DNA from 4 places in the Mesorhizobium sp. WSM4810 genome. Region 1 is predicted to be linked to each of the others. Evidence: predicted binding sites of a transcription regulator. Region 1 holds the regulator's gene; each other region holds the start of a gene.
What was found. Region 1 encodes LexA, which represses DNA repair genes until DNA is damaged. Its sites were predicted from a motif close to TGTTCNNNNTGTGTTCNG; they were not measured.
Positions count from the first base shown of each region.

Region 2: AC0L3O_RS15495 (single-stranded DNA-binding protein) is a predicted target of LexA. The motif match lies at 3,906-3,923, and genes of this name have one in related genera.
Region 3: AC0L3O_RS11975 (ImuA family protein) is a predicted target of LexA. The motif match lies at 3,340-3,357, and genes of this name have one in related genera.
Region 4: recA (recombinase RecA) is a predicted target of LexA. The motif match lies at 1,855-1,872, and genes of this name have one in related genera.

Region 1 is NZ_JBVVQV010000017.1:137,050-143,041, reverse strand. Features, by position in the region: gene gltX (glutamate--tRNA ligase) at 1-2, opposite strand, end outside; gene AC0L3O_RS23235 (ComEC/Rec2 family competence protein) at 104-2,560, shown strand; gene lexA (transcriptional repressor LexA) at 2,554-3,306, opposite strand; gene AC0L3O_RS23225 (molybdopterin molybdotransferase MoeA) at 3,411-4,616, opposite strand; gene moaC (cyclic pyranopterin monophosphate synthase MoaC) at 4,616-5,113, opposite strand; gene trpC (indole-3-glycerol phosphate synthase TrpC) at 5,180-5,992, opposite strand, start outside.
Region 2 is NZ_JBVVQV010000009.1:72,092-78,083, reverse strand. Features, by position in the region: gene uvrA (excinuclease ABC subunit UvrA) at 1-1,227, opposite strand, end outside; gene AC0L3O_RS15515 (hypothetical protein) at 1,871-2,320, opposite strand; gene AC0L3O_RS15510 (ATP-dependent Clp protease proteolytic subunit) at 2,367-2,972, opposite strand; gene AC0L3O_RS15505 (SRPBCC family protein) at 2,994-3,476, opposite strand; gene AC0L3O_RS15500 (ArsR/SmtB family transcription factor) at 3,473-3,787, opposite strand; gene AC0L3O_RS15495 (single-stranded DNA-binding protein) at 4,024-4,536, shown strand; gene AC0L3O_RS15490 (OsmC family protein) at 4,669-5,094, shown strand; gene AC0L3O_RS15485 (MarC family protein) at 5,182-5,811, opposite strand; gene AC0L3O_RS15480 (hypothetical protein) at 5,890-5,992, opposite strand, start outside.
Region 3 is NZ_JBVVQV010000006.1:220,485-226,476, reverse strand. Features, by position in the region: gene AC0L3O_RS11995 (DUF4153 domain-containing protein) at 1-866, opposite strand, end outside; gene AC0L3O_RS11990 (HpcH/HpaI aldolase/citrate lyase family protein) at 1,429-2,313, shown strand; gene AC0L3O_RS11985 (DUF1737 domain-containing protein) at 2,339-2,545, shown strand; gene AC0L3O_RS11980 (metallopeptidase family protein) at 2,773-3,195, opposite strand; gene AC0L3O_RS11975 (ImuA family protein) at 3,381-4,448, shown strand; gene AC0L3O_RS11970 (DUF6504 family protein) at 4,390-5,859, shown strand; gene AC0L3O_RS11965 (error-prone DNA polymerase) at 5,856-5,992, shown strand, end outside.
Region 4 is NZ_JBVVQV010000003.1:139,697-145,688, reverse strand. Features, by position in the region: gene AC0L3O_RS05840 (GFA family protein) at 1-360, opposite strand, end outside; gene AC0L3O_RS05835 (TfoX/Sxy family protein) at 451-774, shown strand; gene AC0L3O_RS05830 (PfkB family carbohydrate kinase) at 790-1,722, opposite strand; gene recA (recombinase RecA) at 1,996-3,093, shown strand; gene alaS (alanine--tRNA ligase) at 3,382-5,992, shown strand, end outside.

The DNA.
Region 1 (5,992 bases):
ATGGAACTCCTGGGCAAGCGCAGAAAACGGATGTGGTGCGCGGACTTTCGCGCGTCGCGCGTTCATGTAGCATAGGAGGTCGAGGGCGCAAGGGGCGAACCCTATGGCTGGACCAGGCCGCGGCGTGGACGACAGCGAGGGCGCGACCGCAAGCGTCAGCGAACGATCGCTGTTTGCCGACGTTCCTCACACTGAGTCGCTACCCGTTTCGCTGCCTGCGTCGCCGCTGAGCATCCAACCTCTTTCGCCGGATCGCCCGGCGCCGATACCGGCTTCAGCACCCGGCCCTGTCATTCGTTTTCGCCGACAGCTCAGCCATCTTTCACCATCCGGTGTCCGCAACAGCGTGGCCGCGGCAGCCGGCCTGGAACTCGACCGGGGCGTCGCCTTCCTGCTGGTGCCGGTTTTCCTGGCATGCGGGGTGATCGTCTATTTTTCGCTTGCCGTCGAACCGGACTTTGCCCAGCCCATCGCCGTCGTGGTCCTTACGGCATTGTGTGCGGCCGTCACGCGCTCACGCCGCAAAACGCACCTGTGCTTCATGGCAGCGTTGCTGTGCGCGCTTGGTGTGCTCGCCGCCAAGGTTGAAACCTGGCGCGCCGGAACGAAGATGCTCGGTTCGGAAATCCAGACCCGGCTGACCGGCCGTGTCGTCAGGCTCGACCAAATGGCGAACGGCCGGATCAGGCTGACCATCGATGTGATGTCGACCGCCCGGCCGACACTGCGTTATGCACCCGAACGTGTCAGGGTGTCGGCACGCAAGATTCCCGCTGAGATGACCGCAGGCTCGGTGGCAACCGGCTATGTGAGGCTTCTGCCTCCGACTGGCCCGGTCAGACCGGACAGCTTTGACTTTTCCTTTGACAGCTATTTCGCCGGTATCGGTGCCAGTGGCTTTTTCCTCGGCAGTCCAAAGATCGTCGTCTCCGAAGATGCACCGTTAACCGCACGCCTTTCTTCGTCGATCGAGAAGGCGCGCGAAACCATCGCCGACCATATCAGGGACAGCATCGGTGGTGCCGAGGGGGAGATTGCCGCTGCGCTGATCGTCGGCGTGCGTGCCGGCATCCCCGAAGAGATAAACGAATCGATGCGGCGCACCGGCATCTACCACATCATCTCCATTTCCGGCCTGCACATGGCGCTTGTCGCCGGCACCGTCATGGGATTGCTGCGCGGCGCCTTTGCGCTGTTTCCCGACTTTTCGTCGCGCCGGCCGGTCAAGAAATATGCGGCTGCTGCCGCACTCGTCTCCATCGCTGCCTATCTGATCTTTTCCGGTATCGTGGTCGCGGCTGAACGCAGCTTCATCATGCTGGCGGTAATGCTTGTCGCCGTGCTGTTCGACCGGGCGGCACTCACCATGCGCAACCTGGCGATTTCGGCCATCGCCGTTATCGTCGTGTCGCCGCACGAGGTGGTCGGCGCAAGCTTCCAGATGTCGTTCGCCGCGACTGCGGCTCTCGTGGGCGCCTATGCCGGTTGGTCCGACTATCGTGCCGACAAGGCCAAGGCGCCGCGACAGCGACGGTCACCGGTCGCTTTCGTCACGCGCAAGCTCGTCGCCGGGGCAGGCACCATCGCAATGACGTCCATCATTGCCGGCAGCGCCACCGCGCTCTTCGCCATCTGGCACTTCCAGCGCGTCTCGCCGCTCAGCCTGTTCGCCAATCTGGCCGTCATGCCGATCGTCACGATCGTCATGTTCCTGGCCGTCCTCAGCGCCTTGGCAATGCCTTTCGGCCTCGACGGCCCTTTCCTCTACATGATGGGCAAGGGCCTGACGGCGATGATTGCAATTTCGGGATGGATCTCGGAGCGTTCGCCGGTCGATGCAGTCGGCCTGATTTCGTTGCAATCGGTTCTGCTGGTGACGGTCGCCCTGGTCATCGCCACGATGGCGACGACATGGCTGCGACTTGCGGCACTTCCCTTTGCGCTCGCCGGCCTGCTGACGATTTCCGAGACGCGCACCCCCGACGTGCTGATCTCGGAGGATGCGCATCTGGTGGCGCTGCCGATCGGCGGCGGCGAACTTGCCGTCAACCGGATGCGTTCGAACGAATTCACCACCGACAACTGGAAACATGCGCTGGTTTCAACAACGATCGTCGAGCCGGAGACATTCGAAAAAGGAGATGTGCGGTTCGACATCGCCGACCCGGCCGACCTGCCACCGGGAGCGCCTTTCACCTGCACTGCCGGCCTGTGCTTGGCCCGGCATCCGTCCGGCGCGCTCATTGCGCTCGCCGACAACCGCAAAACCGCGCGGCCGGCCTGTGCCTTTGCGGATTTGATCGTCATCGACGATGCCACAGCCTATTACAAACCCTGCCGCAACCCGCTGGTTCTCGTCGTCACCAAACGGCAGCTCGCTCGCATGGGCAGTGCCGCCGTCTTCTTCGATCCGCTATCGGCGACGACGCGCGCAGAAATCCGTTTTGCCGTCAGACAGCCATACAGGCCCTGGCATGAGCAGCGGCGGTTTTCGCGCGAGGCGAGGGGCCTGCCGCCATACCTCAGGGCCGAGAAACCCAAGAAGCCTGCCGTTCAGTAACGCCGGATCAGTCCGACGAGCTTGCCCTGCACCTTGACCCGGTCCGGCCCGAAGATGCGCGTCTCGTAGGCCGGATTGGCGGCTTCCAGTGCGATCGAGGCACCTTTGCGGCGGAATCGCTTCAGCGTCGCTTCCTCCTCGTCGACCAGAGCGACAATGATCTCGCCAGGCTGGGCGGTGTCGGCGTTGCGGATGATGACCGTGTCGCCGTCGAAGATGCCGGCCTCGATCATCGAATCACCCTTGACCTCCAGCGCGTAGTGCGTGCCGCCGGTGATCATGTCCGGTGGCACCGAGATCGAATGCGTCTGGTGCTGGATGGCGTCGATCGGCACACCGGCAGCGATGCGGCCCATCACCGGTATGGAGACGGTGGCAACGACGTCGTCGTCATTGCCGGCCGCACGCATGCGCGAAGGCGCCGGCTTGATCTGCCGTCCGAGGCCGCCCTGTCCAAGGCCGCCTTGCCCAAGGCTGCCTTGAATGACGCTCGGCGAGAATTTGCGCGCCGCATTGAGGCCCGGCGCGATCGAATCGGGCAGGCGCAGCACCTCCAGCGCGCGGGCGCGGTTGGGCAGGCGGCGAATGAAACCGCGTTCCTCCAGCGCCGTGATCAGCCGGTGGATCCCCGATTTGGAGGCGAGGTCGAGCGCTTCCTTCATCTCATCGAACGAGGGCGGAATGCCGCTTTCCTTCAGCCGCTCGTGGATGAACATCAGCAGTTCATGTTGTTTGCGTGTCAGCATCGCGACCCCCAACAGAATCAGAAAAACAAACCCAGAACAAACACTATCTGTTCCATTTGTGTTCCGCAACCATTTAAAGTTTAATGAATGTGTTGACGCTTTGTTCAGCGTAGCATCAGCACGCTGCAGGCGGCGCCCGCTGCGGCCGCGGGAGCGAATGGCTCGCGCACGACCAGTCCGTTGGCGTCGGCCAGCATTCTGAGCATCGAGGAATCCTGGATACTGAACGGCGTTGCCTCAAGCGTGCCGGCTTCTTCCTTCACCACCGCGCGTACATAGTCCTGTCTGAGATCGTTGGCCGGCATGGCGGCGCCAAGCCGCGCCTGACGCATGTCCTGGCGGAAAGCGCGGCCGCCGAGCCGCGCCAGCAGCGGCTTCAGAAAGAGCTGCGTGCAGACCAGGCTGGCCACCGGATTGCCGGGCAGGCCGATGCAGCGGATGTCGCCCAGCCGCCCGAACATCAGTGGCTTGCCGGGCCGCATGGCGATTTTCCAGAAATCGAGCGCCATGCCTTCACCGGTCAGCACGTCATGGACGAGGTCGTGGTCGCCGACCGAGGCGCCGCCCAGCGTAACGATGACGTCCGCGCCTGCGGCGACGGCTTTTTTCACCAGCGCGGCGATCGCCTCCTTGCGGTCGGGGGCGATGCCGAGATCGAGTGCGCAGGCGCCGACCGAGCGGGCCGCGGCGGCGACGCCATAGGCATTGGAGGAGATGATCTGGTCGGGGCCAAGGTCGCTGCCCGGCGGCAGCAATTCGTCGCCGGTGGCGATGATGGCGACCAGCGGCCGTTTCACCACGCTGACCTGTTGGTGGTTGGCCGATGCCGCCAGCGACAATGCCGCCGGATCAAGCAGGCGGCCTTTCTCCAGCAGCGCGTCGCCCTGCGAGAAATCGAGCCCGAGGCGGCGGATGTTGCGGCCTTCAACCGTCGGCGCGGTCACTTCGACGATGCCGCCGCCGAGGTCGCGGACATTCTCCTGGATGACGATGGTGTCGGCGCCAGCGGGAAGCGGCGCGCCGGTGAAGATGCGCACGGCCTGCGCCGGGCCGACTGTCCCGGCAAAGCCGCGTCCGGCCGGCGCCATGCCGATCACCGAAAGTCTCGCGGGCACGGAGGCGACATCGTCGGCCCGCACGGCATAGCCGTCCATGGCCGACGCGTTGAATGGCGGCTGGGTGCGGAGCGCGATGAGCGGCTCCGCCAGCACGCGGTCGGCGGCGTCCATCAGGGCGACGCTTTCAGCCTGCAAGGGCGCAGCGTCCTCAAGCAGGTGCTCGAGCGCCTGGGCGACCGCAAGCAGCGCCATTATCGGCCTGCCCCCTGGGCGTCCGCCTTGTAGTCGCCGGATTTGCCGCCGGTCTTTTCCATCAGCCTGATGTTGGAGATCGCCATGCCGCGGTCGACCGCCTTGGCCATATCATAGATGGTCAGGCAGGCGACCGAGACGGCAGTCAGCGCTTCCATCTCGACGCCGGTCTTGCCGGTGACGCGGGCCAGCGCCGTGACCTTCAGACCGGGCAGCTTCGCGTCCGGTTCGATATCTACCGATATCTTGGTCAACAGCAGCGGGTGGCAGAGCGGGATCAGCTCATGCGTCCTCTTGGCCGCCATGATGCCGGCGATGCGCGCCGTGCCCAGCACGTCGCCTTTCCTGGCATCGCCGTCCAGAATCATTTTCAGCGTTTCGGGCCGCATCGAGACAAGACCTTCGGCGATCGCCGTGCGCGTCGTCTCCGCCTTGTCGCCGACATCGACCATATTGGCTTCGCCTTCCGCGCCAAGATGGGTGAGGGCGGCCGACATCGTCAGGTCACCCTGGAGCGACGTCCGTCCGTTTGGACGCACAAAGCACGCTCTAACGCTTTGTATCTATGCATCATGCTCTCCGAAAAGCGATTCCGACTTTCGGGCAGATGCATTGGCGGGCGCCTTGCCCGTCAAAAGCAGGTGCGTCGCAGTGGCCACGTCCAGTTGCCGCATCAGGCTCTCGCCGACGAGGAAAGTGCCAATGTCGCTCCGTTCCAGCCTGCGGCAGTCCTGGTGCGAGAAAATACCGCTCTCGCTGACCAGCAGCCGGTCGGCCGGCACCATCGCCGCGAGCCGCTCCGATGTCTCGATGCTGGTTTCGAATGTCCGGAGATTGCGGTTGTTGATGCCGATCAGCCGCGACGACAGTTTCAGCGCGCGTTCCGTCTCGGCCTCGTCATGCACCTCGACCAGCGCGTCCATGCCGAGCTCGAAAGCCGTCGTTTCGAGTTCCCTGGCTACGGCGTCATCGACGCTCGCCATGATGATCAGGATGGCGTCCGCGCCCCACGCACGGGCCTCGAACACCTGATAGGGCTCGAACAGAAAATCCTTGCGCAAAGCCGGCAATGTCACGGCGCTGCGCGCATCGGTGAGGAATTCAGGCGCCCCTTGGAAAGACGGCGCATCGGTCAGCACCGACAGGCAGGCAGCCCCACCTTTGGCATATGCCTGGGCCAGCGCCGGCGGATCGAAATCGGCGCGGATCAGGCCCTTGGACGGGCTCGCCTTCTTGATCTCGGCGATCAGCGCGAAACTGCCGGATTTGCGTTTGGCTTCAAGGGCCGAGAGAAAGCCGCGCGGTGCATCGGTAGCCCTCGCCCGTGCCTTGATTTCGGCAAACGGCACCCGTGCCTTCGCCGCCGCGATCTCGTC
Region 2 (5,992 bases), on a different contig from region 1:
TTCGGTTTCCTTCCACCGCCGTTCGAGATTGGGGATCACGCCTTCGAAGGTCTTTGTCGTCTGGTAGGAGCGCAGCCCGTCATCATACTGGAAAGTGACCTCGCGCTCGCCGGTGCCGTGCAGGATGGCTCGCTTTGCCTCTTCGGTCAGGTCCCGGAACTTGTCCCCGAGCTTGAAGCCATAAGCCTTGCCCAGCGCCTCGAGCGTCTGCACGTAATAGGGTGAGGTCGATTTCGCCCATGGGCTGACGGCGCCGGCGCGCAGCGACAGATTGTCGTCGGGCACGATCAGGCTGGCGTCGATGGCGCGCTGGCTGCCGAGGCCGTCGCAGGTCGGGCAGGCGCCGAACGGGTTGTTGAAGGAAAACAGCCTGGGCTCGATCTCGGGAATGGTGAAGCCTGACACCGGGCAGGCGAATTTTTCGGAGAACAGGATGCGCTCATGCGTCTCATTCTTCGATTTGTTGACCGAATCCTCGCCGGTCTGGCTGGCGTCGAGCGGCCGGTCGGCGAATTCGGCCACCGCCAGCCCGTCGGCGAGCTTCAGCGCGGTCTCGATGGAATCGGCAAGCCGCGTCGCCAGATCGCCGCGCACGACGATGCGGTCGACGACGACGTCGAGGTCATGCTTGTACTTCTTGTCCAGCGCCGGCACGTCGGCGATTTCGTAAAAGACACCGTCGACCTTGACGCGCTGAAAACCCTTTTTCTGCAGCTCCAGCAGTTCCTTGCGGTATTCGCCTTTGCGGCCTCGCACCATCGGCGCCAGGATGAACAGACGCGTGCCTTCCTCGACCGCCAGCACGCGGTCGACCATCTGCGACACCGTCTGGCTCTCGATCGGCAGGCCGGTGGCCGGCGAATAGGGGATGCCGACGCGCGCGAACAGCAGCCGCATGTAGTCGTAGATCTCGGTGACGGTGCCAACCGTCGAGCGCGGGTTCTTCGACGTGGTCTTCTGCTCGATGGAGATGGCCGGCGACAAGCCGTCGATCTGGTCGACATCAGGCTTCTGCATCATTTCGAGGAACTGCCGCGCATAGGCCGACAGGCTCTCGACGTAGCGGCGCTGGCCCTCGGCATAGATGGTGTCGAAGGCGAGCGACGACTTGCCTGACCCCGACAGCCCGGTCATGACGATCAGGCTGTCACGCGGCAGGTCGAGATCGACATTCTTCAGATTGTGTTCGCGCGCCCCGCGAATGGAAAGATATTTATGGTCGGCCATCGCCGGTCGCCGCCTCAGATCTGGAATCTCGTGGGATGGCGGGTTGTCCCGGCCATCCCCTATGTAGGTAATTTCGCCACCGTTTCGAGAGAACTCTCGACCAAGCCTTTAACCGTCTTTCGCGCGGGCGAGCAAGCGGAAAGAACAAAGGCCGAACACGCTCCTGACAAATGCGTTCATGTAATCCACAGCCGACGTCGCGCTGCTCAAAACGGATGCAACTTTCGGATTCGCCACACAAGCGATCACGTTTTTGGTAAATCGGCTATCCAACTGTTGACGTCTCGGGCTCAGGGGGGCAGACTCCGAACGTCACCGAAGCCGACCGTCTTTCGATGGCCTCGCCGCCCCAAGGCGGCCTGCGAGACGCCGCAGGCTTTGCGATATGCGCTTCGGACGACACCAGTCGCAATGGACAGAAAAGGAGAGCAGAGGAATGACTCCACCGGACAGTCCCTTGAGGCTCCACGTGTCGCTGGAGCCGCGGCAGGCATAAGTGCCAGGGCTAGGCGTTTTGCGCCGCCCGACAAACCGTGACCTGCCGATCCCATTAAAATCAGAGACTACTAGTCGGATCGTCGGCTGAATGCCGCGAAGCATCCGAAATCAAAAGCCGGCAGTGTACTCCCGGCGAGTTTGGATTTCAGATCCAAAAAAAGCCCCGACCGTTTGCGGAAGCAGCGGCGGGGCTGTTCGTTTCAGAGCCGCAGGCGCACGAGTGCCTTGAGATTGTGGCAGCGATGGAGGCCGATGGAGGTGTCCTATCACCGGGGGCCTTCATCGAGCCCGCGCCGACATCGAAAATTATGCTGCCGGAAATCCTGACATCGGTATCGCCGATCTTGAACTGGCCGTTGCTGGGCACGGCCTCGTCGGGTTCGGCAGCCGGCTTGGCGATGCGATAGTCGTTGGTCACACCGGGCAGCGTGCCGTTCTGCGAAGGCGGTGAACTGTCTTCGGCGAACGCCGCGCCGGAGGTCATCGCCGCGACGGCGATACCGACAATCAGCCGGTGCGAGCAAATGCGTGAGATCTCAGACATCGGCGGACTGTATCGCCGCACTCTGGCCGAAGCCAGACCGGTGGCGATCAAACTAGCCGAACGGCTGACCGACGTTGCTTATGAGCCGGCTACCCTTTCACGCCGCTCTCTTACGCGTGTCAAAAACATGGTCGACAAGGCCCCATGTCTTTGCCCCCGCGGCGGTCATGAAATGATCGCGGTCGAGCGTGCGTTCGACTTCTTCGAACGTGCGACCACAGTGGTGCGCGTAAAGCTCGGTCATGCGCCGCTTGGTCCTGAGGATGCCTTCGGCGTGGCGCTGGATGTCGGAGGCCTGGCCCTGGAAACCGCCTGACGGCTGGTGCAGCAGGATGCTGGCGTTGGGCAGCGCGATGCGTCGCCCCGGGGTGCCGGCCATCAGCAGGAAGGAGGCCATCGAGGCGGCAAAGCCCATGCAGACGGTCGATACCGGACTGCTTATATACTGCATCGTGTCGTAGATGGCGAAACCGCTGGTCACCACGCCGCCCGGCGAATTGATGTAGAGGGAAATCTCCTTATCGGGATTGTCGGATTCCAGCGACAGGAGCTGGGCACAGACCAGCGCCGACACATTGTCGTCGATCGGACCGTTGATGAAGACGATGCGCTCGCGCAGCAGCCGCGAAAAAATGTCGAAGGCGCGTTCGCCGCGGCTCGACTGCTCGATCACCATCGGCACCAGATTGGCAAAACCGCTCATCGCTTTTCTCCGTTGTGCTGCTCAGGCCGCGCGCAGGACGAGGCGAGGCGTGTTTGCGGCTATGGTCTGTCTTGGGCTGTGTGCGTTGAGCGAAACCCGGCAACCGGCGCCGGCAATCGCAGGCGTGGCTACTCGCGCAAATCCGTTGTGGACGATGCGCAGATGGGTGCCGCCCGACACAGTGCGGTCGAGCGTGAAGGTGACGATACTGTCCAGCGGGCTGGTGAGCGGATCCGCTGTATCGCCAGGCGCCGGCCGCTCCCGCCAGGAATAACGCAGCAGGCGTTCGGGCTCGGCGTCGAGGATTTCGCACTCGATCGGTGCATCCGCCTTGGCAAAGGCAAAGCGGCCGCCGATCTCCGGCTTGATGTCGTTCGGCATCATCCAGGCCGCGAGCAGGTCCGGCACAGTCAGCGCCCGCCACACTTTTTCCGGCGGATCTGGAAGCTCGCACTCGAACTCGATTGAATCTGCCGCCATGTCGGAATGCTGTTTTGCCGTCATTGGTCCATATCCTTCAAAACCGCCTTGAGCCGTTCGATACGCTCGGGCCAGAACGCACGGTAACGCTCGATCCAGCCGAGCAGAGGGTCAAGCCCTTGCGGATCGGCGCGATAATAGGCGTTGCGGCCGGCTCGCCGCTCGGCCACCAGGCCGGCGCCGCGCAGCACTGCAAGATGCTGCGACACGGCCGGTTGCGACACGCTCATGCCGCTGCGCAGTTCCGACACCGTCATCTCGCCGGCGGCGAGCCGTTCGTAGACGGCGCGGCGCGTCGGGTCGGCAAGCGCTCGAAAAATCTCGGCTTCGATCATGGCGGAAGCATAAGTCTACGCTTATTGATTTGGCAAGCAGTCTTTTCGCGCCCATATGGAACGGCACGGCGGAACCCGTCGATTGCTGACATTCCTTGACAATACGGATTGATGGTTATAGAACGAAAAGAGAACAAAAACCTTGTGGGAAAAGCCAGCCACGGCAGGCGGGGAATGTCCGCAGTCTATAAGGTGGGAGCGAGAAAATTTGTTTCGGATGAGCGCGGAGAAGTATCATGGCGGGTAGCGTCAACAAGGTCATTCTGGTGGGCAATCTCGGGGCGGACCCGGAAATCCGCCGTTTGAATTCGGGTGAGCCGGTCGTCAACATCCGCGTCGCCACGTCGGAAAGCTGGCGCGACAAGACTTCCGGCGAGCGCAAGGAAAAGACCGAGTGGCACAATGTCGTGATCTTCAACGATCAGCTCGCCAAGGTCGCCGAGCAATATCTGAAGAAGGGTGCGAAGGTTTATGTCGAGGGCCAGTTGCAGACGCGCAAATGGCAGGACCAGACCGGCAATGATCGCTACACGACCGAAATCGTGCTGCAAAAATTCCGTGGCGAACTGCAGATGCTCGACGCACGCGGGCAGGGCGAGGGCGGTCAGGTCGGCAGCTATGCCGGTGGCGGCAGCAGCCGCGGTTCCGATTTCGGCCAGTCCGGCCCGGGCGAGAGTCTCAATCGCGGCGGCGGCAACAAGGGTGGCGGCGGTTCGTCGCGCGAACTCGACGACGAAATTCCGTTCTGATCGCTTGGAGCGAGCGGCTCTGCGCGAGCTGACGGCCAGCTATTTGAGGCCACGCATTGGCGTCCCGAAAATCTATCTTGGATTTTCGGGACGTTGTGCGTTTGAGCGGTGTGCGGTGAAAGGACGTATCAGGTGAAAGCACGGGTCAAATGGGTCGAGGAGCGCACTTTCGTCGGCGAGTCCGGCAGCGGTCACAAGGTGGTGCTGGGAACCGCGTTCGGACCGGATGGCAAGACGCCGGGGCCGAGCCCTATGGAACTGGTGCTGCTCGGCACTGGCGGCTGCTCGGCCTATGATGTCGTCCACATCCTTGAAAAGGGCCGCGAGGCGGTCGAGGACTGCGTGGTCGAACTCGATGCCGACCGGGCGGAGAAGGAGCCGCGGGTGTTCACCCGCATCCATATGCATTTCATCGTCGAGGGCCGCGCGCTTTCGCATGACAAGGTCAGGCGGGCAATCGATCTTTCGATCGAAAAATACTGCTCGGCCTCGGCAATGATGGCCAAGACCGCCGAGATCACCCACGACTTCGAAGTTATTGATACGACGGCGAAGTAGGATAGCGCCCGCCAGTGGCGGTTCGTTGCGCGAGATGGACAACGTAAATGACGGCCTCGGCAATCAAGCGCGAGGCCGCTTTCATTTTCATGCTGCCATCAACGCCTTGACGCCGTCGGCGACAAACTGCACGGCAAGCGCCGCCAGGATGACGCCGAGTAGCCGGGTTAGGATCGAGCGGCCGGTCTGGCCGAGGATACGGTCGATGCGCTCGGCCAGCACGAACACCAGGTAGGTGAGGACAAGGCAGATCGCGATGATGCCGACAAGGGCTGCCTGCGCGCCCAAACCTGGTAACGAGCCGGACAGCAGGACTGTCGCTGAAATCGCCCCCGGACCGGCGATCAGCGGGATCGCCAGCGGAAAGGCGGCGATGTTGTGGATCATGTCCTTGGTGATGGCGACGTCGCCGATCTTCTCCTTGCGGTCCTGACGGCGCTCGAACGCCATTTCGAAGGCGATGAAGAACAGCAGGAACCCGCCGGCGACGCGGAACGCCGGCAGCGTGATGCCGAACACCGACAGGATCGATGCGCCGGCGATTGCAAACACCGCCATCACCAGGAAAGCGATGATCGAGGCACGCACGGAAACCTGGTTACGCTCCTCGCGGTTCATGCCGCGCGTCACGGCGAGGAAGAGCGGCGCCAGGCCAGGCGGGTCGATGGTCACCAGAATGGTGACGAAGGCGTTGAACAGGCTGTCGAAGCTCGGCATCTCTGACCCTCCCCGCCGGGCGGTGCCCGAGACCCCAGCATTGGTAGAGCAAAGCGGCGTCAGGGGGAACCGTGCAGGTCAGGCGCTGGCGACGCGCCGCGCCAGGAACTCGACTTCGAGCCGCCAGGTCGCGCCATCGTCCTGCGAGCGTTCGCCCAGCCAGCGGAACGAATTTTCGGTG
Region 3 (5,992 bases), on a different contig from region 1:
GCATAGGCGGCGTAGGTCAGCCCGTCGGGCAGGGCGATGCCGCCCCACAGATAGGTGGCGTCGAGCGCCGTCTGCATCGCGAACAGGATGTTGAAGACCACCAGCGCGCGAAGGATGGCGGCCTTGCCGAAGATGATGTCCTCGATCGCCCTGGCGGGTTTTGTCGTTGTCGTCACCCCGCTGACAGGGACAGGTGTCCCCCGATGCGCAATGCGGCGCAAGAAGCGCGGCAGGCGCGGCCGCAAAAAAGCCCAGACGCCGGCAAGCACGAGCAGCCAGAAGGCCAGCCGCGGCAGCTGGATGAGGTCGAGCAGTGCGTGGAGATCGATCAGCGACAGCCAGTTCTCGATAACCGGATTGGCGGCGCCGAACAGCGCCAGAAAAACTGCGCCCAGGGTCAGCGGCATGATCCAGACGGCGATCGCCGCAAAGCCGATGCGCCGCCGGCCAAGCCGCTGCGCCGCCTTGCGCCAGCGGACGAAATCGTGGACGAACCGAAACGGCGCTGCGAGCAGGAACAGCGCGACCTGGCCGGCAATGCGGCCAAATCCGCGCCGCAGCCGCCCGACCAGCGAAAGCGTAAAGACGGCCAGCGCCGCAAGCCCGATCGCGACGGACAGCGCGCTGACATTTTCAAGGAACGGCAGTAGCCCGACAAGCAGGCCAACGGGTTTGAACCAGGCCCGGCCGGCGCCGAGCGCCGACGGCTGGAGCGCCGCGGCCGCGGCGGCCAGCGTCATGCCGAACAGGAAGAGCGTGATGCCGACCGGCTGCCCATAGAAGAAGAAATCGGCCAGCGCGGCAAGCAGGACGGCAACGCCGAAGCGCGCGCAAGTGCCCGGCGCGGCGGTAAGCAGCGATGTCATGATCGGGTTTTCTCAGCGGCTTTGATCCGGCCGGGGGGCGGAGATTTGCGGATGAAGGGAAAGAGAGTCGCCGAACGCGGCGGATCGATGAGCCAGCAACCGTCATCGCGGAGGGGCAGGAACCAACGGGGCTTTTCGCGCTCTTGCATGCGCCCTTTTCGCCGGCCGAAATGCAGGCAGCGAGGCGGGTCCGAGGAGATTTTCCGCAATGTTGTGCAGTTTTTGTGCAGGGTCAGGAATCACTTCAGCTTTGAATCCGCCCCGTCACCCCTTTCCGGGCTCTTGCGCTGCCCCTCACCTGCCTGCCGGCATCCTCTCCCCGTATAGTGACGGGGAGAGGGTGCTCTCATCGCCGGTTTCGCCAATCACCAGCGTTGCAAGAATGGCGTCGAGGCTGCGCCACCCACTTCTCCCCGTCCCTATACGGGGAGAAGTGCCCGGCAGGGCGATGAGGGGCGGCGCCAACTTCGATGATTGGCTTGCATCCAATGCAAGCTATGACTGCCCGAAGCGATTGCCCTGTGTGCTTGCTTCGATCGCCTCCAGGCGGCATAGATCAGGCATGACTGAAACCTGCCGCCCGCGCCGCTCGGTGCTTTACGTCCCGGCCTCGAACGACAAGGCGCTGGCCAAGATCTCGTCGCTGGCCTGCGATGCCGTGATCATCGATCTCGAAGATGCCGTCGCCCCGGCCGACAAGGTTTTTGCGCGCGAAAAACTGGCTGATATTTTCGCTCACCGCGCAAACCTGCGCTGCGAAATGATCGTGCGCATCAACTCGCTCTCCAGCGAATGGGGCGCCAAGGACTTGCTGGCGGCGGCAAGCTGCGAGCCCGACGCCATCCTGCTGCCCAAGGTCGACACGCCGCGCGACGTCCTGGAAGCCGGCGACGTCCTCGACGACAATTTTTCACCCGACGCGGTGAAGCTGTGGGCGATGATCGAGACGCCCAAGGCGCTGCTCAACATCGGCCCGATTGCCGAGCTTGGCCGCGATCCGGCCTCGCGGCTGGTCTGTTTCGTTGCCGGAACGAACGACCTGGTCAAGGACACCGGCATTCTCGCTACGCCCGACCGGCGCTATCTCACGCCATGGCTGATGCAGATGGTGCTCGCAGCACGCGCCGGTGGCCTCGACCTGCTTGACGGTGTCTTCAACGATTTTCGTGATCTGGACGCTTTTGCGCGCGAATGCACGGAAGCAGCCGCCATGGGGTTCGACGGCAAATCGCTGATTCACCCGGCCCAGATCGATGCCGCAAACCGCGCCTTTGCACCATCTGCCGAAGGCGTGGCCGAGGCGCGTGCGGTCAAGGAGGCCTTCGCGCTTGCCGAAAATGCCGGCAGGCAAGTCATTGCGCTGAACGGAAAAATGCTCGAGCGGCTGCATCTGGCGCAGGCCGAGAAACTGCTGGCGAAGGCGGCCGCCAGCGCCAGCGGGACATGATCGCAACCCACCACAGGAATGAAAAATGAAACTCTACCGCTTTCTGTCCGGCCCGGACGATTCCAGCTTCTGCCACAAGGTGACGGCGGCGCTGAACAAGGGCTGGCACCTGTTCGGCTCGCCAACCTATTCCTACGACAAGCAGACCAAGGTCATGCGCTGCGGCCAGGCCGTGGTGAAGGATGTCGAGGGCCAGGAATACGGCCCTGGCACCAAGCTCAGCGATTGGTGACATCGCATCGAGCATAAACATCTTCCAGATGTCGGCGGGCCAGCACCCCCCTCTGTCCTGCCGGACATCTCCCCCTCAAGGGGGGAGATCGGATGTCGCATCGGCTTTCGCCAATCTTCAGAGTTGCAGCGTGTGCGGTGCGGGCCAAAGCTGCCAGTCTCCCCCCTTGAGGGGGAGATGTCCGGCAGGACAGAGGGGGGCCGCGAAGGAATGAGACGTCGATCCCTTTACTCGGCTGCCTCTTCGATCCGCTCCATATCATCGTCCGACAGGCCGAAATGGTGGCCGATCTCGTGGATCAGCACATGGGTGACGATGTCGCCCAGCGTCTCCTCGTTCTCGGCCCAGTAGTCGAGGATGGCGCGGCGGTAGAGCGTGACGCGGTTCGGCCCCTCGCCGGTCTGCGGATTCCAGCGCTCGGCGATGCCGCGCCCCTCGAACAGGCCGAGCAGGTCGAAAGGCGTTTCCAGCGACAAATCGTCCATGATCTCGTCGGTCGGGAATTCGGCGATCTGGATGACGATCTCGCCGGTCAGCTTGCGAAACTCCTCCGGCAGATGGGCGTAAGCTTCTAGCGCCAGGAACTCCATTTCCTCCATCGACGGCGAAAGCTCGTCGTGCCAGGTACGGGTTTTGTAGATGCGGGCCATGCGTTGTCCTTCTGATCCCGGCATATAGGCTTTCGCGCCGGACTCGGCAAATGGCCGGGTAGCCGTCCACGTACGGCAGGAATTAATTCCCCATGACTGCGCCCATGACTCCGCTTGACTCTTCGGCCGCCCTCTGGAATCTATTAGAACATAACAGGAACAATTGTGAGTGGAAGCTGACCGTCATGGCGACAAGCGCCGTGGCGCGGGAGACTGTTTTTGCCCTGCGCCGCCAGATCGCGAAGATCGAGGGAACGCTGCCCGAGCGCCTGCAGGCGCCGGCCGGCGCTCCCGTTGATGCGCCCCGGAATCCAACAGCTGATGTCACGCCCCAAGATCCAACAGCGGACATCCCGCCCAAAAATCTGACAATTGTCCGCCGCGGCCTCGCCGTGGCGCCGCCCGATGCGTTTCTGCGCACCGGCGCCGAAGGTCTCGATACTGCGCTCGGCGGCGGCCTGCCGAAGGCGGCGCTGAGCGAGATCCATGGCGCCGCGACCCGCGATGCCGGAGCCGTCGCCGGCTTCGCCCTGTCGCTCGTCGGCCTGATCCTCAAAAAGGGGCCGCGACTGCCGGTCCTGTGGATCGGCACCGCGGAAATCTTCCGCGAGGCCGGCTTCCCCTATGCCACAGGGCTTCATCGCCTTTTCGGCATCGAGCCGGAGCAATTGCTGTTTTCCGAGGCGCCAAGGCTCCTCGACGCGCTGTGGACCGCCGAGGAGGCCGTCCGGATGACGGCGCTCGCCGCCGTCATCCTCGAAATCCGCGGCAGTCCGCAGCGGCTGGACCTCACCGCGACGCGGCGGCTGCACGCCCGGGCGCAGAGCGCCGGCCGGCCGGTGTTCCTGCTGCGCCAGGCCGGCGAACCCGAGCCGACGGCGGCGCCCGTCCGCCTCGTCCTGTCGGCGGCGCCGTCGGCACCGCGCCAGACGATCGCCGGGCCGCTCGCCGGCTCGATCGGCCGCCCCGCCTTCACCGTCAGCATCGGCAAGAGCCGCACCGCCTTGCCAGGACAATTCACACTGGAGTGGAACCCCGATGAATGCAGTTTCGAGGAAAGAAGGACCAGGGAAGGACGGCAAGAACCGGCAGCGAATCCTGTCCCTGTGGTTTCCGCATCTCGCCGCGGAAAGGATCCTGCGCCAGCGTCTGGGACGGTCCTGGCGTTCGCGGCCGTCGGATCACCTGCCGCTGGTGATCAGCCATCGCCAGGCGAACGCGCAGCGCATCGCCGCCCTCGACGAGCGGGCTGAGGCGCTTCACCTGAAGCGCGGCATGGGCATAGCCGACGCGCGCGCCATGCATCCGTCGATCGACGTCGTGGAAGCCGATCCCGAGGCCGACCGCCGCCTGCTCGAAAGCCTCGCCGACTGGTGCGACCGCTACACCCCGCTGGTGGCGATCGACGCAGCCGACGGCCTGTTCCTCGACGTCACCGGCTGCACCCATCTTTTCGGCGGCGAACGGGCGATGCTGGACGACATCCTGTCGCGCTTTTTCCATCAGGGTTTCGATGTCCGCGCCGGCCTTGCCGCCACACCAGGTGCAGCCTGGGCGGCAGCGCGGTTTTCTGGTGACCGCATCGTCCCCGGTGGCGAGGAGGAAGCGCTTCTCGCACCCTTGCCGCTGGCGGCGCTGCGCATCGAGCCTGAGATCCGCGCCAGCCTGGAAAGCGTCGGCCTGCGCACGGCGGGCGCCGTCATGGCAGCACCGCGCGCGCCGCTCGCCCGCCGCTTCGGCAGATCGCTGCTTTTGCGTCTCGACCAGGCGCTCGGCCGCCTCGACGAGGCGGTGTCGCCGCGCCTGCCGGTGGCGCCGCTTTCGGTCGAACGCCATCTCGCAGAACCGATCATGCTGACCGACGAAATAGAGCGGCTGGTGAAAATGCTGGCGACGACATTGAAAGCGGACCTCGAGCGCCGCGGCGAGGGCGCAAGAAGGCTGGCGCTGCTGCTTTTCCGCGTCGACGGTGCCGTCAGCCGCATCGCCGTCGGCACCTCGCGGCCGTTGCGCGAGCCGCTGCTGATCCAGAAATTGTTCCACGAAAGGCTTGCCGCGCTCGAACAGGACATCGATGCCGGCTATGGCTTCGATCTCGTGCGCCTCTCGGTGCTGTCGGCCGCGGCCTTCGACATGCAGCAGGCGGATCTGACCGGCGAGACGCGCGATGACGGCGCCGACATCGCCCTTTTCGCCGACCGCATCCGCGCCCGGCTCGGCGACAGCGCGGTTTTGAAACCGGTTGCCGTCGAGAGTCATCTGCCCGAGCGCGCCGTCGCCACGCATCCCTATGCGGAGGCGCCGCAAAGGCTCTCTGCGCCGAAGCAGCCGGACAAGATACAAGACACCAGGCCTGTCTTGCGGCCAGAACGGCCGATCCGGCTGTTCCGTTCGCCCGAGCCGATCGAGGTGCCGGCCACCGAAATGCCAGAAGGACCGCCGATGAACTTCCGCTGGCGGCGCGCGCTCTACCGGGTGGCGCGCGCCGAAGGGCCGGAACGCATCGCCCCGGAATGGTGGCGGGAGGCAGCGGGGCAGGAAGCGACCCGGGATTATTTCCGCATCGAGGATAGCGACGGCCGCCGTTACTGGCTTTATCGCCAGGGTCTCTACGGCGCCTCGCAGGCGGCGCCGCGCTGGTTCATGCATGGGGTCTTCGCATGAACGCGCTAGCGGCCGTCCCCTACGCCGAATTCGGCATCCAGTCGAATTTCTCGTTCCTGCGCGGCGCCTCGAAACCGGAGGAGCTGGTGGTTGCGGCAAAGTTCCTCGGCTTTTCGTCGATCGGGCTTGCCGA
Region 4 (5,992 bases), on a different contig from region 1:
AGGCGGTTTCGGCAGGTCGGTGTCGATCGCCGAGGCGAAGGGGTGGACCAGTTCCGGCCAGGTCCGGTCGTAGAGCCACAGTGCCGATCCGCATTTCCTGCAGAAGTTCCGCTCGCCTGACGAGATCTCGCACTGCGGATGCTCATCATCCTCGATCTCGGCCTGGTAGGCGCCAAGATTGCGCTTGCCCTTGATTTTCAGCGTCTCGTAATCGGCGCCGAGATTGATGGCAAAGCCACCACCGCCCTGCTGCTTGCGGCAGATCGAGCAGTAGCACAGCATGAAAGGCACCGGCGTGTGGCTTTCCACCTCGAAGCGGACAGCATTGCACCGGCAGGACCCTTTGAGCAGAAGCGGCATGAAAAACTCGGACGAAATTGGTTTTCAACTTGTCAGGATGGTGCCGGTTGCGGCGATGACAAGGGGAAATCCGGATGACATGATTGCGGCATGGACAATGAACGCATTGCCGAACTTTTCGAAGCCCTCGGCCCGGTCAGCATTCGCAAGATGTTCGGTGGCAAGGGCATCTATTTTGATGGCGTTATCGTCGCCATCGTGGTGCGTGGCGAATTGATGCTGAAGGCCGACGCGGAAAGCGCGCCCGAATTCGAGGCGGCCGGCTGCCGGCAATGGACCTATACCGGGTCGCGGCACGGCAAGCTGGTGTCGATGCCGTATTGGAGCGTTCCCGACAGCGCCTTCGACGATCCGGATGAGATGGCGGTCTGGGCGCGGCGGGCCTATGAGGCGGGGCTGCGGGCCGGCAAGTAGCTGCTGGTCGTCACCTCATGCCAATTCCTGCGGCTCGGGCACAAGGGCCAGCGCGTCGGCAAAGTCTGCCGCCGTTAAGCCCGGCACAAGCCCGGCACTTTCGATCGCGAGCATTGCCGCGGCAACGCCGTCGCGCAGCGCTGCGCGCAGCGTCAGGCCGCGCAGCAGGGCGGCGACCGTTGCGCCCGCCAGCGCATCGGCGGCGCCGTCCGTGACTTTTTTCGGCGGCAGGATCGAGAAGGCGTCGGTTTCGTCGAAACCGAGCACTGGACCGTCGCCAGCGGTGACCACGCCGCTTTTCAGGCCGGCGCGTCTTAAGCCGTCGACAATGCCACGCTCGTCAGCATCGACGTCGGCGCCGGTAAGCGCGCCGGCCTCGTGCCGGGTCATGAAGGTCATCGCCAGAAACTCCAGCACCAGCGTCAGCCGCGCCGCCTTGCTGGGCGAAACGGCAAGTGCAAACACCGGCTTGCCGGCTGCAAGCGTCACCAGCCGCTCGAGCGCCGTCGACGGCAGGTTGGCGTCGCACAGAACCGCATCGGCGGTGCTGATTGCCTCGCGCACCTTGGCACGGCGGATCTGCTTGGCAAGCGCCAGGTCGTAGAGCGCTATGTCGGCAAGACCGACGATCAGCGCGCCGTCGCCGTCGAATATCGTCGTGTTGCTCGGCGTCGTGCGATCGAGGAACACCACGGACAGATCGGCAATGCCGGCCGCAGCGACGGCGCGCGCGACCGTATCGGCCAGAACATCGCCGCCGCGAACCGAAAGCAGCGAGCCGGAGACGCCGCGGCGCACGGCGCAGCGCAGCGCATTGAAGACGGCGCCGCCAACCTCCTCGCGCATCATGCCGGGATTTGACGCCGCCGGCACAAAGGCGCCGGCAAGCCGGCCGCGCCGCTCGATATAGACGCCGCCCACTGCCAGGATCGTCGGCGACTTCATCATGCCCAGTGAGATGACCTTGTTGCCCGGATGGAGACTAGGTTGTCCGGCGGAACCCGGCAACCCGAAGCGCGATTCGGAAGATGCCCAGCAGAATCCTGCGGGTGAAGCGGGATACATCCTGGGGTGAAAACGCGAAACAAAAAAAGAACAAATCCGGATACTGTTGGTTTTTCAATCGTTTGTCTCCCCTTGCCAGACGAGAACAAAAAAGGTACAAATTAGTAAGGATTACGGATTGTCCGGCCTTCATTGACGACCAAGGGGTGATGTATCATGGCTCAGAATTCTTTGCGGCTTGTAGAGGACAAAACGGTGGACAAATCAAAGGCTCTGGATGCGGCGCTGTCGCAAATCGAGCGTGCCTTCGGCAAGGGCTCGATCATGCGGCTCGGCGCAAACGAGCAGGTCGTCGAGATCGAAACGGTGCCGACCGGTTCGCTTGGCCTCGACATCGCGCTCGGCGTCGGCGGCCTGCCGCGCGGCCGTATCATCGAGATCTACGGGCCGGAAAGCTCGGGCAAGACGACGCTGGCGCTGCACACTGTGGCGGAGGCCCAGAAGAAGGGCGGCATCTGCGCCTTCGTCGATGCCGAGCACGCGCTCGACCCGGTCTATGCCCGCAAGCTCGGCGTCGATCTCGAAAACCTCTTAATCTCGCAGCCCGATACCGGCGAGCAGGCGCTGGAGATCTGCGACACGCTGGTGCGTTCCGGCGCCATCGACGTTCTGGTGGTCGATTCGGTCGCGGCGCTGACGCCGCGCGCCGAAATCGAAGGCGAGATGGGCGATTCGCTGCCCGGCCTGCAGGCCCGCCTGATGAGCCAGGCGCTGCGCAAGCTGACCGCCTCGATCTCGCGCTCCAACACCATGGTCATCTTCATCAACCAGATCCGCATGAAGATCGGCGTCATGTTCGGTTCGCCCGAGACCACGACCGGCGGCAACGCGCTGAAATTCTATGCTTCGGTACGCCTCGACATTCGCCGCATCGGCTCGGTCAAGGACCGCGACGAGGTCGTCGGCAACCAGACCCGCGTCAAGGTGGTCAAGAACAAGCTGGCGCCGCCCTTCAAGGTGGTCGAGTTCGATATCATGTATGGCGAGGGCGTGTCCAAGACCGGCGAGCTGGTCGACCTCGGCGTCAAGGCCGGCGTGGTCGAAAAGTCGGGCGCCTGGTTCTCCTACAATTCGCAGCGTCTCGGCCAGGGCCGCGAGAATGCAAAACTGTTCCTGCGCGACAATCCCGACACGGCGCGCGAGATCGAATTGGCACTACGGCAGAATGCCGGGCTGATTGCGGAGAAGTTCCTCGAGAATGGTGGTTCCGAAGGCGGAGACGACGGTTTCGAGGACGAAGCTGGCGCCATGTAGGCTTCGGCAATGGCCGGAGTTTGGCCATGATTCCCGCACATCACCTCCAGCCTGTGTAATCGAGTTCTGTATTGTTGCGTTCGAACCGCCGGCCTAGCGCCGGCGGTTTGCGTTTCAGCGGTGGCGCCGAGATGACCGGCAAGCCGGCAACGAGATGACCGGCAAGCCCCGCAAATTGGCCCAATACCGTGTTTCTGGACAGGGTGCAACGCGGCGGCTAAAAGGCCATGTCCATTTGCCGTCGGCCGGGCCGACGGCTCTCTCTAAAGCTAAAAGGCAGTGTTATTCATGAGTGGCGTGAATGAGATCCGGTCGACATTCCTCGACTATTTCCGCAAGGAGGGTCACGAGGTCGTCGCGTCGAGCCCGCTGGTGCCGCGCAACGACCCGACACTGATGTTCACCAATGCCGGCATGGTGCAGTTCAAGAACGTTTTCACCGGCCTGGAAAAGCGACCCTATTCGCGTGCCACGACAGCTCAGAAGAGTGTTCGCGCCGGCGGCAAGCACAACGACCTCGACAATGTCGGCTACACCGCGCGCCACCTGACCTTCTTCGAGATGCTCGGCAATTTCTCGTTCGGCGACTATTTCAAGGAGCGCGCCATCGAGCTTGCCTGGAACCTGATCACCAGGGAGTTCGGGCTGAAGAAGGACAAGCTGCTGGTCACGGTTTATCACACCGACGACGAGGCTGCCGGCTACTGGAAGAAGATCGCCGGCTTTTCCGACGATCGCATCATCCGCATTCCGACCTCGGACAATTTCTGGGCGATGGGCGACACCGGACCTTGCGGTCCGTGCTCGGAGATCTTCATCGACCGTGGCGAGCACATCTGGGGCGGCCCTCCCGGCAGCCCCGAGGAGGATGGCGACCGTTTCCTCGAATTTTGGAACCTGGTGTTCATGCAGTACGAACAGGTGACGAAGGACGAGCGCATCGACCTGCCGCGCCCGTCGATCGACACTGGCATGGGCCTGGAGCGCATGGCCTCCATTCTGCAAGGGGTCGAGAGCGTCTTCGAGACCGACCTGTTCCGTCACCTGATCGAGGCTGCGTCATCCGCGCTCGGCCGCGGTCCGGATGCCGACACCGTCGGATCGTTCCGCGTCATCGCCGACCATTTGCGTTCGTCCTGCTTTTTGGTGGCCGACGGGGTGCTGCCGTCCAATGAGGGCCGCGGCTACGTGCTGCGTCGCATCATGCGCCGCGCCATGCGCCATGCGCAGCTTCTGGGCGCCCATGATCCGCTGATGTGGCGGCTGGTACCGGCGCTGGTGCGCGAGATGGGCCAGGCCTATCCGGAACTGGTGCGTGGCGAACAGATGATCACCGAGACGCTGAAGCTTGAAGAAACCCGTTTCCGCAAGACGCTTGTGCGCGGCTTGGGCCTGCTTTCGGAAGCGACGGAAAAGCTGGGTGCCGGCGACATGCTGGATGGCGAGACCGCCTTCAAGCTCTACGACACCTATGGCTTTCCGCTCGATCTGACGCAGGACGCGCTGCGTCAGCGCAACATCTCGGTCGATCTTGCCGGCTTCACCAATGCGATGGAGCAGCAGAAGGCGGAGGCGCGCAAGAGCTGGGCTGGTTCCGGCGAGGCCGCGACCGAAACAGTGTGGTTCCCGGTGCGCGAGATGCATGGCGCCACCGAGTTCCTCGGCTACGAGACCGAGCAGGCGGAAGGCCTTATCCAGGCGCTGGTCAGGGACGGCAAGATCGTCGACAGCGCCGCCAACGGCGAGGCGGTTGCCGTGGTCGTCAACCAGACGCCGTTCTATGGCGAATCCGGCGGCCAGGTGGGCGATACCGGCGTCATTTCAGGCGAAGGGTTCTCAATCGAGATCTCCGATACGCAGAAGAAGGCCGACGGGCTTTTCGTGCATCTCGGCAAGGTGGCCGACGGCACCGTCGACACGGGCGCGACCGTAGAGCTGCAGGTCGACCATGCGCGCCGCTCCAGGCTGCGCGCGAACCATTCCGCGACGCATCTGATCCACGAAGCGCTGCGCGAGGTGCTCGGTACCCATGTCGCGCAGAAGGGCTCACTGGTCGCGCCCGAGCGTCTGCGCTTCGACATCTCGCACAACAAGCCGATCTCGCCTGACGAACTCGAAGAGGTCGAGCGGATGGCGAACGAGATCGTCGTCCAGAACAGCCCGGTCACCACGCGGCTGATGTCGGTTGACGATGCCATTGCCGAAGGCGCCATGGCGCTGTTCGGCGAAAAGTATGGCGATGAAGTGCGCGTCGTTTCGATGGGCACGGGCTTGCATGGCGCCAGGGCCAACCGGCCCTATTCGGTCGAGCTATGCGGCGGCACGCATGTCAGGGCGACCGGCGATATCGGTCTGGTGCGCATCGTGTCGGACAGCGCCGTCGCCGCCGGCATGCGCCGCATCGAGGCGCTGACCGGCGAGGCGGCCAGAAAGTATCTCGACGAGCAGGACAAGCGGCTGAAGGCGGCAGCGGCGGCGCTGAAGATTTCGCCGGCCGACGTGCCGGCGCGCGTCGAGGCGCTGCTCGACGAGCGCAAGAAGCTCGAGAAGGAATTGACCGAGGCACGCAAGAAGCTGGCGCTGGGCGACCGCTCGCCAGCCGGCGTGCCTGCCGAGAACGAGACCATTGCCGGTGTTGGGTTTCTCGGCAAGGCGGTTTCCGGCGTTTCGCCAAAGGATTTGAAGCCGTTGGCCGATGCCGGCAAGAAGTCGCTTGGCTCCGGCGTCGTCGTCTTCGTCGGCGCCGGCGAGGACAACAAGGCCAGCGTCGTGGTCGGCGTCACCGACGACCTGACCGGCCGCTTCAGCGCTGTCGATCTGGTGCGTGTGGCGTCCGCGGCATTGGGCGGGCAGGGCGGCGGCGGTCGGCCTGACATGGCCCAGGCCGGCGGCCCGGACG